Regions from separate parts of the Parabacteroides sp. AF14-59 genome, predicted to be linked through region 1. Evidence: riboswitches for the same ligand, from Rfam matches in the RefSeq annotation. Region 1 holds a riboswitch; each other region holds the start of a gene.

The links. A riboswitch is a leader RNA that binds a small molecule or an ion and turns the genes downstream of it on or off. The one in region 1 is predicted to bind cobalamin.
Region 2: another riboswitch for cobalamin. It lies ahead of DWW23_RS07365 (sirohydrochlorin cobaltochelatase); the one in region 1 lies ahead of DWW23_RS16170 (hypothetical protein).
Region 3: another riboswitch for cobalamin. It lies ahead of DWW23_RS18265 (TonB-dependent receptor); the one in region 1 lies ahead of DWW23_RS16170 (hypothetical protein).

Annotation. Positions count from the first base shown of each region.
Region 1 covers NZ_QUHH01000015.1:33,700-37,991, reverse strand. Annotated here, with positions in the region: gene DWW23_RS16180 (biotin/lipoyl-containing protein) at 1-451, shown strand, start outside; gene DWW23_RS16175 (acyl-CoA carboxylase subunit beta) at 453-1,985, shown strand; cobalamin riboswitch at 2,103-2,387, shown strand; gene DWW23_RS16170 (hypothetical protein) at 2,448-2,660, shown strand; gene DWW23_RS16165 (putative transporter) at 2,663-4,292, shown strand, end outside.
Region 2 covers NZ_QUHH01000005.1:25,951-30,242, forward strand. Annotated here, with positions in the region: gene DWW23_RS07360 (PepSY domain-containing protein) at 1-792, opposite strand, end outside; gene DWW23_RS07365 (sirohydrochlorin cobaltochelatase) at 811-1,725, opposite strand; cobalamin riboswitch at 1,850-2,046, opposite strand; gene aspT (aspartate-alanine antiporter) at 2,187-3,884, shown strand; gene DWW23_RS07375 (bifunctional aspartate transaminase/aspartate 4-decarboxylase) at 4,065-4,292, shown strand, end outside.
Region 3 covers NZ_QUHH01000018.1:117,458-121,749, reverse strand. Annotated here, with positions in the region: gene DWW23_RS18265 (TonB-dependent receptor) at 1-2,069, opposite strand, end outside; cobalamin riboswitch at 2,201-2,404, opposite strand; gene DWW23_RS18260 (O-acetylhomoserine aminocarboxypropyltransferase/cysteine synthase family protein) at 2,524-3,804, shown strand; gene DWW23_RS18255 (hypothetical protein) at 3,912-4,202, shown strand.

The DNA of each region.
Region 1 (4,292 bases):
GACGATAGACGGTGTCCCTTATGAAGTCGATATTATGATGGCCGAGAACGGTGCCTGCTCTATTTTGCACAACGGTAATTCGTATAATGCCGAACTGATCCGGGGAGAAGGAGGCAAAAGTTATACGGTGAATACACATTTCCTGTCTTATGCCGTCGATATTGTCGATACACAGATGAAATATCTGCGTATGCGTAAGAGCAGCGAAGAACGGCAGGATAACAAGATCGTTTCTCCTATGCCCGGAAAAGTCGTGAAGGTGTTGGTGGAGAAAGGCGACCGTCTGGAAGCCGGTGATATCGTCATCGTGATAGAGGCGATGAAAATGCAGAGTAATTATAAGGTAAGTTCAGCCTGTACGGTACGTGAGGTATTGGTCAAAGAAGGAGATTCGGTAGCAAGCAACCAGGTTCTTCTGTCGCTGGACGTAATAACAGATAAAGAAGAATAAAATGGGAAAGGAACAGTTGTATAAGACCTTTGAAGAACTGGATAAGACAGCTTCGCAGGGAGGTGGTATTACCCGTATCGAAAAGCAGCATGAATCCGGCCGGATGACAGCCCGCGAACGGATCGATATGTTGCTGGATAAAGGGACGTTCAACGAATTGGATAAATTTGTGGTTCACCGCTGTACGAATTTCGGCATGGATAAGAATAAAATCCCCGGCGACGGGATCGTATCCGGCTACGGTAAAGTAGACGGACGGCAAGTCTTTGTCTATGCCTACGACTTTACAGCCTACGGAGGTACGTTGAGCGCGACGAATGCCGCCAAGATAGTGAAAGTTCAGCAACTGGCACTGAAAAGCGGTTCACCGGTCATTGCCCTGAACGATTCGGGAGGAGCCCGTATCCAGGAAGGTGTGAACAGCCTGGCCGGATATGCTTCTATTTTTTATCAGAATACGATGGCCTCGGGTGTCGTTCCTCAGATCTCGGCTATTCTGGGACCTTGTGCCGGTGGGGCCTGTTATTCTCCGGCATTGACCGATTTTATCTTTATGGTAAAGGATAAAAGCCACATGTTCATTACCGGACCGGATGTAGTCAAGGCGGTCACTCATGAGGAAGTGGGGAAGGAAGAACTGGGAGGTGCCTATACGCATAGCAGTAAGAGCGGTGTCACCCATTTTATGTGCGATACGGAAGAGGAAACATTGATGAGTATTCGTGAATTGCTGAGTTTCCTTCCTTCAAATAATATGGAGGATGCACCGGTCGTTTCCTGTTCCGACGATGTCCGGCGTGAAGATGAAGCTTTGCAACAGGTGATCCCGGATGATCCGAATGTGCCTTACGATATCAAAGATATCATAGAACCTGTTGTCGATAATCATTATTTCTTCGAGGTAATGCCTCATTTTGCAAAGAATATCGTAGTCGGTTTCGCCCGTTTGGGCGGACGTTCGGTAGGTATCGTTGCCAATCAACCGGCATTTCTGGCAGGCGTGTTGGATATCGATGCTTCCGATAAGGCGGCACGCTTTATCCGCTTCTGCGATTGCTTCAACATCCCGTTGATCACATTTGAAGATGTTCCGGGATTTTTGCCCGGTTGCCAGCAGGAACATGACGGTATTATCCGCCACGGCGCCAAGATCGTGTATGCTTATGCGGAAGCGACCGTTCCCAAGATCACGCTGATCACCCGGAAAGCCTATGGCGGTGCTTATATCGTGATGTCGAGCAAACCGACCGGAGCCGATATAAACCTGGCCTATCCGATGGCTGAAATCGCCGTGATGGGAGCTGAAGGTGCTGTGAATATCCTGTACCGGAAAGCAACCGGCGAAGAAAAAGAACAGGCAATGAAAGAGTATACCGAGCAATTCTCCAATCCTTACCGGGCAGCCGAACAAGGATTTATCGATGAGATTATCATGCCGAGGCAGACTCGCTTCAAACTGATACAGGCGCTGGAGATGGCAAAGAACAAGAGCCAGAGCAATCCGCCGAAGAAACATGGCAATATGCCATTATAACGATTTGATTTTGTTGTTAGAATTTATGAATGGCAATCCCTGTCGACCGTGAGGCTGGCAGGGATTTTTTATTGTAAAAAACTTATGATTAAATAGTTGTTATATCTTTTTATTTTGTAGTTTTGCCGTCGAATTGGTTCCGTATCGTCTGGTCGGATGATGTGGATTAAAAGGGAATCGGGTGTAAATCCCGGACAGTCCCGCTGCTGTGAAGCTCCGTTCAACATTCTGAAAACAACTAATGCCACTGACGATTCAGTTGACAGTGGAGAGTTGACAGTTGACAGTTTTTCTGTCAGTATTTTATCTGTCAACTGTTATCTGTCAACTGTCAACTATTGCGTCGGGAAGGCTTCAGGATGGGAGTCAGTCAGAAGACCTGCCGTTCATTAAAGGCTGTTTTTCTCGTGGGTTAGAAAAGTAGTTCGAAAAGAATATTTATCGTTTAAGGAGGTAACATTTATGGAGAAGCTTTGTGCGCGTTGCGGCGCGAAGTTATCAGGTTGTGACGGCTTTTCGCCGGAGGATCAGCATGTATTTACCGATCTGGATCAATGCCAGCAGGTTTTTATCAGGGTCTATTATAAGGATTGCCTGTGCCCTTCATGTGTTCAGCATGTAAAGGATAATTTTTATGCTTTTGATATTTCATCTGCATATCTGAAAAATAAATAATTATGGAGTGGATAAGTGAACTGCTGTGGGGAGAGGGAATAGGGCATTCTATTCTTTTGTTATCGCTGGTGATCGCTGTGGGAATCCAGTTAGGCAAGATCAAGGTATTCGGTATCTCATTGGGTATAACCCTGGTGTTGTTTGTCGGTATCTTACTGGGACATTTCGGTTTTACCATTAATCCAGCCGTGATCCATTTCTTCAAGGAGTTCGGGTTGATCCTGTTCGTTTATTCTGTCGGTATGCAGGTCGGTCCCGGTTTTTTCTCTTCGTTCAAAAAGGGGGGAATGACATTGAACGGGTTGGCTTGCGGAATTGTTTTCCTCGGCGTTGTAACGGCGTTGGTCATTCATTTCATAACGGATATTCCCATGCCGACAATGGTCGGTATTTTGTCGGGAGCGGTAACAAATACACCCGGTTTGGGTGCGGCCCAACAGGCTTTTACCGATATGACGGGTACATCGAATGAAACGATCGCGCTGGGATATGCTGTTGCTTATCCGCTGGGGGTTGTCGGTATTATCCTTTCCATGTTGTTTGTCCGCTACATTTTTCATATCAGTTTTGAGAAAGAGACAGAACAACTGGAAGCGGAGAACGATGTGCATAACAGTGAAGCGACTCCCATATCGCTTGTCGTGAAGAATCCCGCACTTTTCGGACGGAAGGTGATGGAACTCGGCGCTTTTCTCGAACACCGGCAATATGTGATATCCCGTATCTGGCGGAAGAAGAGCAATAAAGTCGAGATCGTGACCGGCAATACGATTCTGGATGAGGATGATAAGATATTTGTGATCACAACAGAGCATGACGCAGAGACTATAAAAACTTTTGTCGGTCCCGAAATAGAAATGGACCGTAAACAGTGGATCCCTGCTGAAAGTGCTTTTGTGAGCCGTCGTATTCTGGTTACCAAACCGGAACTGACTGGTTCCCGTCTGGGTGATTTGCAGTTACGGCGTTTGCACGGTATCAATGTGACGCGTGTAAACCGTGCCGGAGTCGAACTGGTGGCTACTCAGGGACTGCAATTGCAGGTGGGCGACCGCGTAACGGTGGTCGGTAGTGAACTGGCTGTCGATAAGGTGAGTACGATATTGGGTAATTCGATGAAGCGTTTGAATGAACCTAACCTGATCCCTATTTTTATCGGTATCGCTTTGGGTATTATTCTGGGTAGTATCCCATTCACTGTCCCGGGAATCCCGCAACCGATCAAACTAGGTCTGGCGGGTGGTCCGCTGGTGGTTTCTATTCTATTGAGCCGCTTCGGATATCGTTACAAGTTGGTTACTTATACGACCCAGAGTGCCAACCTGATGCTGAGGGAGATCGGTATAACCATGTTCCTTGCTTGTGTCGGATTGAGTGCCGGAGACGGATTCGTGGATACGATTGTCAATAAAGGGGGAGTTGCCTGGATCGGTTACGGTTTTATTATAACGATGTTACCGTTGCTGATCATCGGTTTTGCCGGCAGGTATTTCTTCAAACTGAATTATTTTACGCTGATGGGATTGCTGGCCGGTAGTACGACCGACCCTCCTGCGTTGGCTTATGCGAATGCAACGGCAGGCAACGACGCTCCAGCAGTCGGATATGCGACGGTTTATCCGTTGACCATGT
Region 2 (4,292 bases), on a different contig from region 1:
AGCGAATGTAATGGTGAAAATACCGAAGATCAATCCACTGACATAATGCCATTTGAACCATCTTTTCCTGTAAGGGGAAAATAACTTCTTATGGCGGTTGCGCCAGGCCAGTTGTATGGAAAGGATCAATCCTGCCAGGCACATGATACAACCGATGCCGGAACTCCATTTCACGAAGTTGATCCAGGCAACCTGATTCTGGCGGAGCGATGTGAAGTAAACCCAGTGGGGAATGGCTCCGAGCCACGCCCATAAGCGCTGGTCTTTGTCGGTGAATTGCAGGACGCGCCCTGTTTTTGAAGAAATATAGAGTTCATGGCGGCCATCATCCGCAAATGTATATTTATAGATGGGGAACTCTTCGCGCAACCGTCCGAAAGGAATCCATTGATCCAGCTTATACATCGAATCCACACGCAGGATCGGAGATGAGCACCATTGTGCTGCAGTCCGCTTGATAGTTTCGTCATTTATTGCTTCGACTGGTTGCAGAGAGTCTGCATAGAGTGTTTCGGGCGTATTCTTTCCCCGGAAATGAACCACAGGCCGGTCAAAATACATTTCCATGGAGAGTGAACGGACCTGTGCTGAATCGGGAAGAACGGACAGAAGAGTTTCCATATCCGGCAAATTTCCGTCGATAACCTGTTGCCTTTCTAATTTATCCTGTTGTGATGCTCTGGGAAATGAATGATAGATCATTACTATACCTGAAAGAAACCACATCAGAAATAAGATACTCAGAAGTAATCCGAGTATCTTATGTGTAAGTTTTAGTATTTTTCTGAACATTTAGTTTTGTGCTTGAACTTAGTCCTTTTCAGCAGCGTATTGTTTTTTCTTTTCAGTGATATTGACCATTTTATGTTTGGCCGCAAACCTGGCATGATCGATGAATAGTTTCTGGATGTCCGGATTTTGTCCTAATCCCTGCATAAAGACAGACACCTGGTAACCTTTGCTTTCCAGTTCCTGCTTCATATCGCCTGCTATATCGTTGTTGGCATGGTCGCCTGCTACAAACATAAAAGGCATCAGCAGTACTTTCTTTACACCGCTGGCATCCAGTTTGGCTACCATATCGTCGAAAGAAGGATAGCCTTCTACGGTGGTTACATGGTAATCGGTATATCCTTTGGATTGCAGCATATAATCCATCATGGCATACTGTGCCGTGGCTGGTGTATACGTTCCGTGTCCGACAAGAACCGTCGCGCCTTCTTTGGCTCCGTTCTTTGCTACGGCTGCTATCACATCTTCAAAGTCATGCGGTGTATAAAGCAGCGGGTTGCCGATACGTACCTCTTTGAAATTCTTTTCCAGCGGTGCAATGTCTTTGCGAAGCGATTCCATTTCCACCCCTTCGATAATGTTTGTAGATTGGATGAGGATATGAGTATATCCGTCTGCTTTCAGTTTTTCCAGTGCTTCGACCGGATTCAGTTTTTCGATACCGCGGGCTTTCAGGCGGCGTGCCACGATGCGGGAAGTGTAGGCTTCGCGTACTTCCATGTCTTTGAAGGCTTCTTGCGCTTTCCGGTTGATCGCGTCGATGGTGAGAGCACGGGTGTCGTCATACGTGGTACCGAAATGTACCATTAATAAGGCGGCTTTGTCACCCGGTTGCATGGAGGCCAGCATGTCGGATGCCTTGAAGTTCTCGCCGTCATGTGCCCAGCACATAGGTGCGAGCATACAAGCAATAAGTAATAGTAAATGTTTCATATAATGTAAATTAAAAGGTAACGAACGAATACGACAAGCCACAATACCGGCTGTCGGTAAACATTTTCTTTTATCAAAAAGAGATTGTCCGTATGTTTTATCATTCTCCTGACCCCGGGGGAATACGATATAAATAAACCTTGGCAGGTTTCCTGACTTGCCCGGAAAGCGACCTTCCCATCCTTGTATCGGACAGTGGTGTAAGAATGCTTTCCTTATTATCGGGCTCCACAGTAGCGGGCACTGTTCCGGATTCAAACCGGATTCCCTTTTATACGATTAACGGAATGTTATCGTATCACCAAAGCGGGGACAAAGATAGAAAATTATTTAAAATAAGATGGATTTTATATTCTCTTAATTGAATCGGCCGGAACAACTTCCTTGTGGATACTGTTCCATTTACCACAATAAAACCGGACATATCGTATGTCTTAATATTAACGCCAAACAATTAATATATGGAGTGGTTTGCAGATTTACTCAAACATTATCCGGAACTGGCCATTTTTCTTACACTGGCATTGGGCTTCTGGATCGGTAAATTTAAAATAGGGAAGTTTTCTTTGGGGACAGTTACCAGTGTTCTACTGGTCGGAGTATTGATCGGACAATTGCATATAGAGATCGGTGCACCAATTAAATCGGTATTCTTTCTTTTGTTCCTGTTTGCTGTCGGCTACAGTGTAGGACCACAGTTCTTTCGGGGACTGAAGAAGGAAGGGCTTCCGCAGATGCTTTTTGCAGCATTGATGTGCCTGTTCTGTTTGTTCATTCCTTTCCTTCTTGCCAAACTGATGGGATATAATGCGGGCGAAGCTGCCGGGTTACTGGCCGGTTCACAGACTATTTCGGCCGTATTGGGAGTAGCGGAAGATACGATCAATCAGGGAAGCCTGAGCGATGCTGATAAAACGGCTATGATCAATGTGATGCCGGTGGCTTATGCCGTGTCGTATATTTTCGGTACGGCGGGTTCTGCCTGGATCATGAGTGACGTGGCTCCCCGTCTGCTGGGTGGACTGGCATCCGTGAAAAAGGCTTGTAAAGAACTGGAAGCCAGGATGGGAAATGATGACGAAAGTGAGCAGCCCGGATTTATGCCTGCAGCACGTCCTATCACTTTCCGGGCTTATAAGATAAGCAATGACTGGTTCGGTGCCGGAAAGACCGTACAGGAACTGGAGGATTATCTGGAAGAGCAGGGGCGCCGCTTGTTTGTGGAGCGTGTCCGTATCAATAATGTTATTTATGATGTGAAGCCGGACCTGATGCTCCAGAAAGGAAATGAAGTTGTCTTGAGCGGACGGCGTGAGTTTGTGATCGGTGAGGAAGACTGGATAGGGGATGAAGTGAATGATATCGATTTGCTGGATTTCCCCGCAGAGACATTACCTGTATTGATCTCCCGCAAGAAGTTTGCAGGCATGACGGTGGCACAACTCCGCAAGGAAAAGGTGATGCATGGTGTCAGTATCAAGAGTATCAAACGTGCCGGGATCAGTATTCCGGTATTGGCTGCGACCCGGATCGATCCGGGCGATATGCTCGAACTGGTCGGGACAAAGCTGGAAGTGAATGAGGCGGCTGCTACTTTGGGATACGCCGATCGACCTACGAACCAGACGGATATGATCTTTGTCGGGTTGGGTATCTTTATCGGTGGTATAATCGGTTCGCTGGCTATCCACTTCGGGGATATTCCTGTCAGCCTGAGTACGAGTGGCGGGGCGTTGATTGCCGGGTTGGTATTCGGATGGCTTCGCTCCAAACATCCGACATTCGGACGCATTCCGGAGCCTTCGCTTTGGGTGTTGAATAATGTCGGACTGAATATGTTCATTGCCGTGGTCGGGATTACGGCAGGTCCGAGTTTTGTGACCGGATTTAAGGAAGTAGGGGTGAGCCTGTTTGTTATCGGTGCTTTGGCAACGACTATCCCGTTGATTGCCGGTGTCCTTATGGGACGTTATCTCTTTAAATTCCATCCGGCCATCACTCTTGGCTGTACTTCCGGTGCACGAACGACAACTGCCGCCCTCGGTGCCGTGGAAGATGCGGTGGAGAGCCAGACACCGGCATTAGGTTATACTGTTACCTATGCGGTAGGTAATACTCTTTTAATTATCTGGGGAGTAGTAATCGTGTTGTTGATGTAGGGATAACGGGCCAGTGCCATTACTGTGGCAAGACTCTGCCATGCCTTTGGCACAACTCTGCCATTACTATGGCATAACTCTGCCACTAGAGTGGCACTGGCTTCGGCTTAGGAGAGAACATACTCTTTTCATAAGAGTAAATCTGGTAAAAACAAGCATTAATTATACATTATATATAATATGGAAGATAAAAAGAAAATCGTAGTTACCCGTGAATACGAAAAGAAGATGTCGGAGATCAGTCCATTCGAATTAAAAGATATCCTGATCGACCTGGCCGATGAAAGTGCACGTAAGAGCACACACATCATGTTGAATGCCGGACGCGGCAACCCAAACTGGATCGCCACCACACCCCGCGAAGCCTTTTTCCTGCTTGGTCAGTTCGGCTTGGAAGAATGCCGCCGG
Region 3 (4,292 bases), on a different contig from region 1:
AATGTATAGCTCACATCAGCATTGCTATACACCCAGGGACGATTAGGCACACGGTTATTATAAGTAGCCGAAGGCTTACCGTCGGTTTTATATTTCTTCTGGTCGCGTGCTTCGTTATAACTACAGTTGACCATTATCTGAAAGCTGTTTTTCCAGTTGTAGCGCATTTCCCCTTCAATACCTTTCACATGTACAGCCGGAATATTCTCGTATTGCATCATACCTTCTTTTTCCGATACGGTTGCCTGAATATAATCGTCGACAAAGCGGAGAAATCCGTTGACCTCATAATAGAAAGAATGACCGTAAGCAGGATACCAGTTACCAAAAAGGCCCAGGTTTATATTATCGCTGCTTTCGGGATGAAGGGCGAGATTGGGATAGATGGTCGTTCCGTTTCCGAGCAGCTCACGCGACAAAGGAAGACGCACACTATGTTCATAAGAAACCTTTCCAGCCAGTGCATCCCAAAATGTATAACGTAGCCCCAAACCGCCTCCCCAATAACTGTTGGAAGAATGTCCTTTGGCATCCTCCGAACCGGTTATCCAGGCAAGATCGTTTTGTCCGATAGAGGTTGCATTTATATAGTCTTTAATAAAAACAGTACTCTCCCATCTTCCGTCGAAAAAAGACTGATTGTAAGTCAATCCGAGAATATGCTTGGTCAGTACATCGTTGGTCGGTTCAAAAGTTTCGTCGACATCATCACGGCGTTTATTTCCGGTACGGTTAAGCAGATAGTTCAGACTGACTGAATGATGCCGGTTGATCGCATAATCGACACCTCCGCGGAAAATAGTCATTGGACGGTTGTAATGACGCATAGAACGTCCACGGCCATTAAGCTCGTTTCGGGATGAGGGAGTAAAATCACCGTTCCAGTCATAGATACGATAAGCAGTATCGACGGTAAGCGACGCGTCCCAGGTATGGGAAAACGATGCGCTCGTATTGATTTTCTCAAACCGTTTTTGATAACGGGCTGATACATTCCAGGCATCGGAATGACGCTCTGCATTACCGATCACCTTTGTCTGGATAGACCCTGTCTGTATTTCTTTATCTATTTTGGAATAAGATCCGGAAACAAAGAAAGCATCTGCCCACGCTTTATCGACAAAGCCTGCTTCCAATTGTCCTAACAAGGAAAAATAATCGTCATGAAACCGTTTACGGTTGACTTCAATATATTTACGGCTATCTTCATCCCATACCTCGACACCTTTCATCTTATAATCATTCTTGGAATAATTGACACCGACGGTCGGCTTGATGATCAATCCGGTCTTCGGTTCTACGAATTGGGCATTCAGGTCAGCTCTATGAGTATGGAAAGAACCTATACCATAAGAAGCATCCAGATAATTCTTTTTTTCCTGACTGGTAATAATATTAATGGCGCCCCCCAGAGCATCCGAACCCAGGCTGGCAGGAACTACCCCTTTATATATTTCCACCCTGTCAATGATATTGACAGGAAGATTTGCCAGCGAGACACCGCTTCCTTTTGTATCCAGAGGCATCCCATCGATAAAGTAACGGACGGAATTGCCTGATAACCCATTAATAGAAAGATCGAAGTCGGAACCGACTCCACCTTCCTCCCTGATCTTTATACCGGTTGTCCGGTTCACGATCTCATTGAGGTTCTTCAATGAGTTGATCTGCGGCTTTATATCGAGGGCATTTACTGAAAAAGCACTTTCTTTGATCTTCTGGGTTTTCGATTTGCCATATACCTCCACCGAATTCAGAGTAACGGAGTTTTCCTCCATTGTAAAATCCACTGTTTTACTTTTACGGAGATCGATCTGGGTCTTTATCGTATTATACCCTAATGAAGTGACAATAACAGTATGTCTTCCCGGAGTTACAGTCAAGGAATAATATCCCCGATCGTTTGTATAAGTACCGACCGTCGTATTCTCCAGGGCAACTGTCACCGAAGAAAGCGGAATACCCTCCTGGTCTTTGACTTCACCGGAAAGAGTCACTTTATTCTGCGCCGACAGATTGGCAGAAAACAAGTAAATAAATAGAAAAAGGACATGTATGAAACCTCTCATTTCATCAAGTTTGTTAACCGTTATTATACTGTATGCTCCCGATGAAATAAAATAGAACACATGAACAGACAAAGCCCCAATAATATAGTGAAAAGCTCTTACTCATATGTTTTCAGCCCTATTTCCCGAAAGCCTTCAACTATTATTCTGGCAGGTCTTCTGACTTACTCCATCTTTGAACGTCCTTCCCATTCATTGCGAACAGTGGATTGAGTCGTGTTCAAAGACTTTGGCGGAGCTTACAGCAGCGGGTCTGTTCAGGATTTTCACCTGATTCCCTTTTCATCACTCTTCCGTAGAAATGGAATCGTGACACCAAAATTCGGGTACAAAGGTAAAGATTATTTTTAAACGGTAAGCTATTTTTTATAAATGATCGCTGATTTGTACGAATGGAACAAACTATTCTTTACTTTTGTCTGCAGAAACAATTACATAGCAAACATTTAATAATATGAGCAATTCATTTAAGCCGGCAACTTTGTGTGTACAAGGTGGTTGGCAACCGAAAAAGGGAGAACCGCGCGTACTTCCAATCTATCAAAGTACTACCTTCAAGTATGAAACCAGCGAACAGATGGCGAAATTATTCGACCTGGAAGAGAGCGGCTATTTCTATACCCGCCTGCAAAACCCGACCAACGATGCTGTTGCCAGTAAGATAGCAGCTCTGGAAGGTGGTGTTGCAGCCATGTTGACTTCATCCGGACAGGCAGCTAACTTCTTTGCCTGTTTCAATATCTGCGAAGCCGGCGATCATATCGTAAGTGCTACCGGTATTTATGGAGGTACATACAATTTATTGTCCGTCACGTTAAAGAAACTGGGTATCGAATGTACTTTCATCGATCAGGATGCCAGTGAAGAAGAGATCAGTAAGGCATTCCGTCCGAATACAAAGTTATTGTTCGGCGAAACGATTTCCAATCCGGGAGTAATGGTACTGGATATCGAAAAGTTCGCTCATATCGCCCATAAACATGGGGTACCATTGATCGTCGATAATACGTTTGCCACACCGATCAACTGCCGTCCGTTCGAATGGGGAGCAGATATCGTAACCCATTCTACAACTAAATATATGGATGGACATGCAACTGCTGTTGGAGGCTGTATCGTCGATAGCGGTAACTTCGATTGGGAAGCACATGCCGACAAATATCCGGGCCTTTGCCAGCCGGACGAGTCTTATCACGGATTGACTTATACAAAGACATTCGGTAAGATGGCGTATATCACCAAAGCGACCAGCCAGTTGATGCGTGACCTGGGATCTATCCAGTCTCCACAGAATGCATTCTTGCTGAACTTAGGTTTGGAGACTTTACATCTGCGCATGCCACAGCATTGTAAAAATGCGTTGGCTGTTGCTAAATGGCTTCAGAATTGCGACAAAGTAGCCTGGGTGAACTATCCGGATCTGGAAGGTAATAAGTATTATGAGTTGACAAAGAAATATCTGCCGAACGGTTCATGCGGTGTGCTGTCATTCGGATTGAAAGGCGGACGCGATGTTTCCATTAAGTTTATGGATAGCCTGAAACTGGCTGCTATCGTTACCCATGTAGCAGATGCCCGTACTTGTGTGCTTCACCCGGCAAGCCATACGCACCGTCAGTTGACAGACGAACAGTTGAAGGAAGCTGGTATTGCTCCTGACCTGATCCGTTTCTCTGTCGGCATCGAAAGTGCAGACGATATCATTGCAGATATCGAGCAGGCATTGAATCAGTAAAAGCCCCCAAGTAAAACAAAGAATCGTTTTGTATAGAAGACGATTTTAACAAAGAATCGTCTTCTATACAAAACGATTTCTTATCTTTGTAACATCTCACCCCTATTATGGTCGCTATACATCTATATAAACAATATGGCAACAAAGTTTATTTCTACAACCAGAATATAGAGGTTGATTTCATTATTCCGGAAATAGAGACAGCCTATCAGGTAAGTTACTCCCTGCAAGATGAAGCCACTTATCAACGGGAAGTAGAAGGTCTGATCAAATTAAACAATGTTTATCCTTTAAAAAGGATGTATATTATAACCAAAGACGAAGAGAGAACTATTACACATGAAAATGGCACTACCATACATGTGATTCCTATCTGGAAATGGCTATTGCTGCCATAAACAGACTTGGTTCAGGTCGAAATCCTATTAAACATAATGAACTCCGTTTCCGGGAGCTATTCAAAAACAAAACCCCGATGGTAACAAATA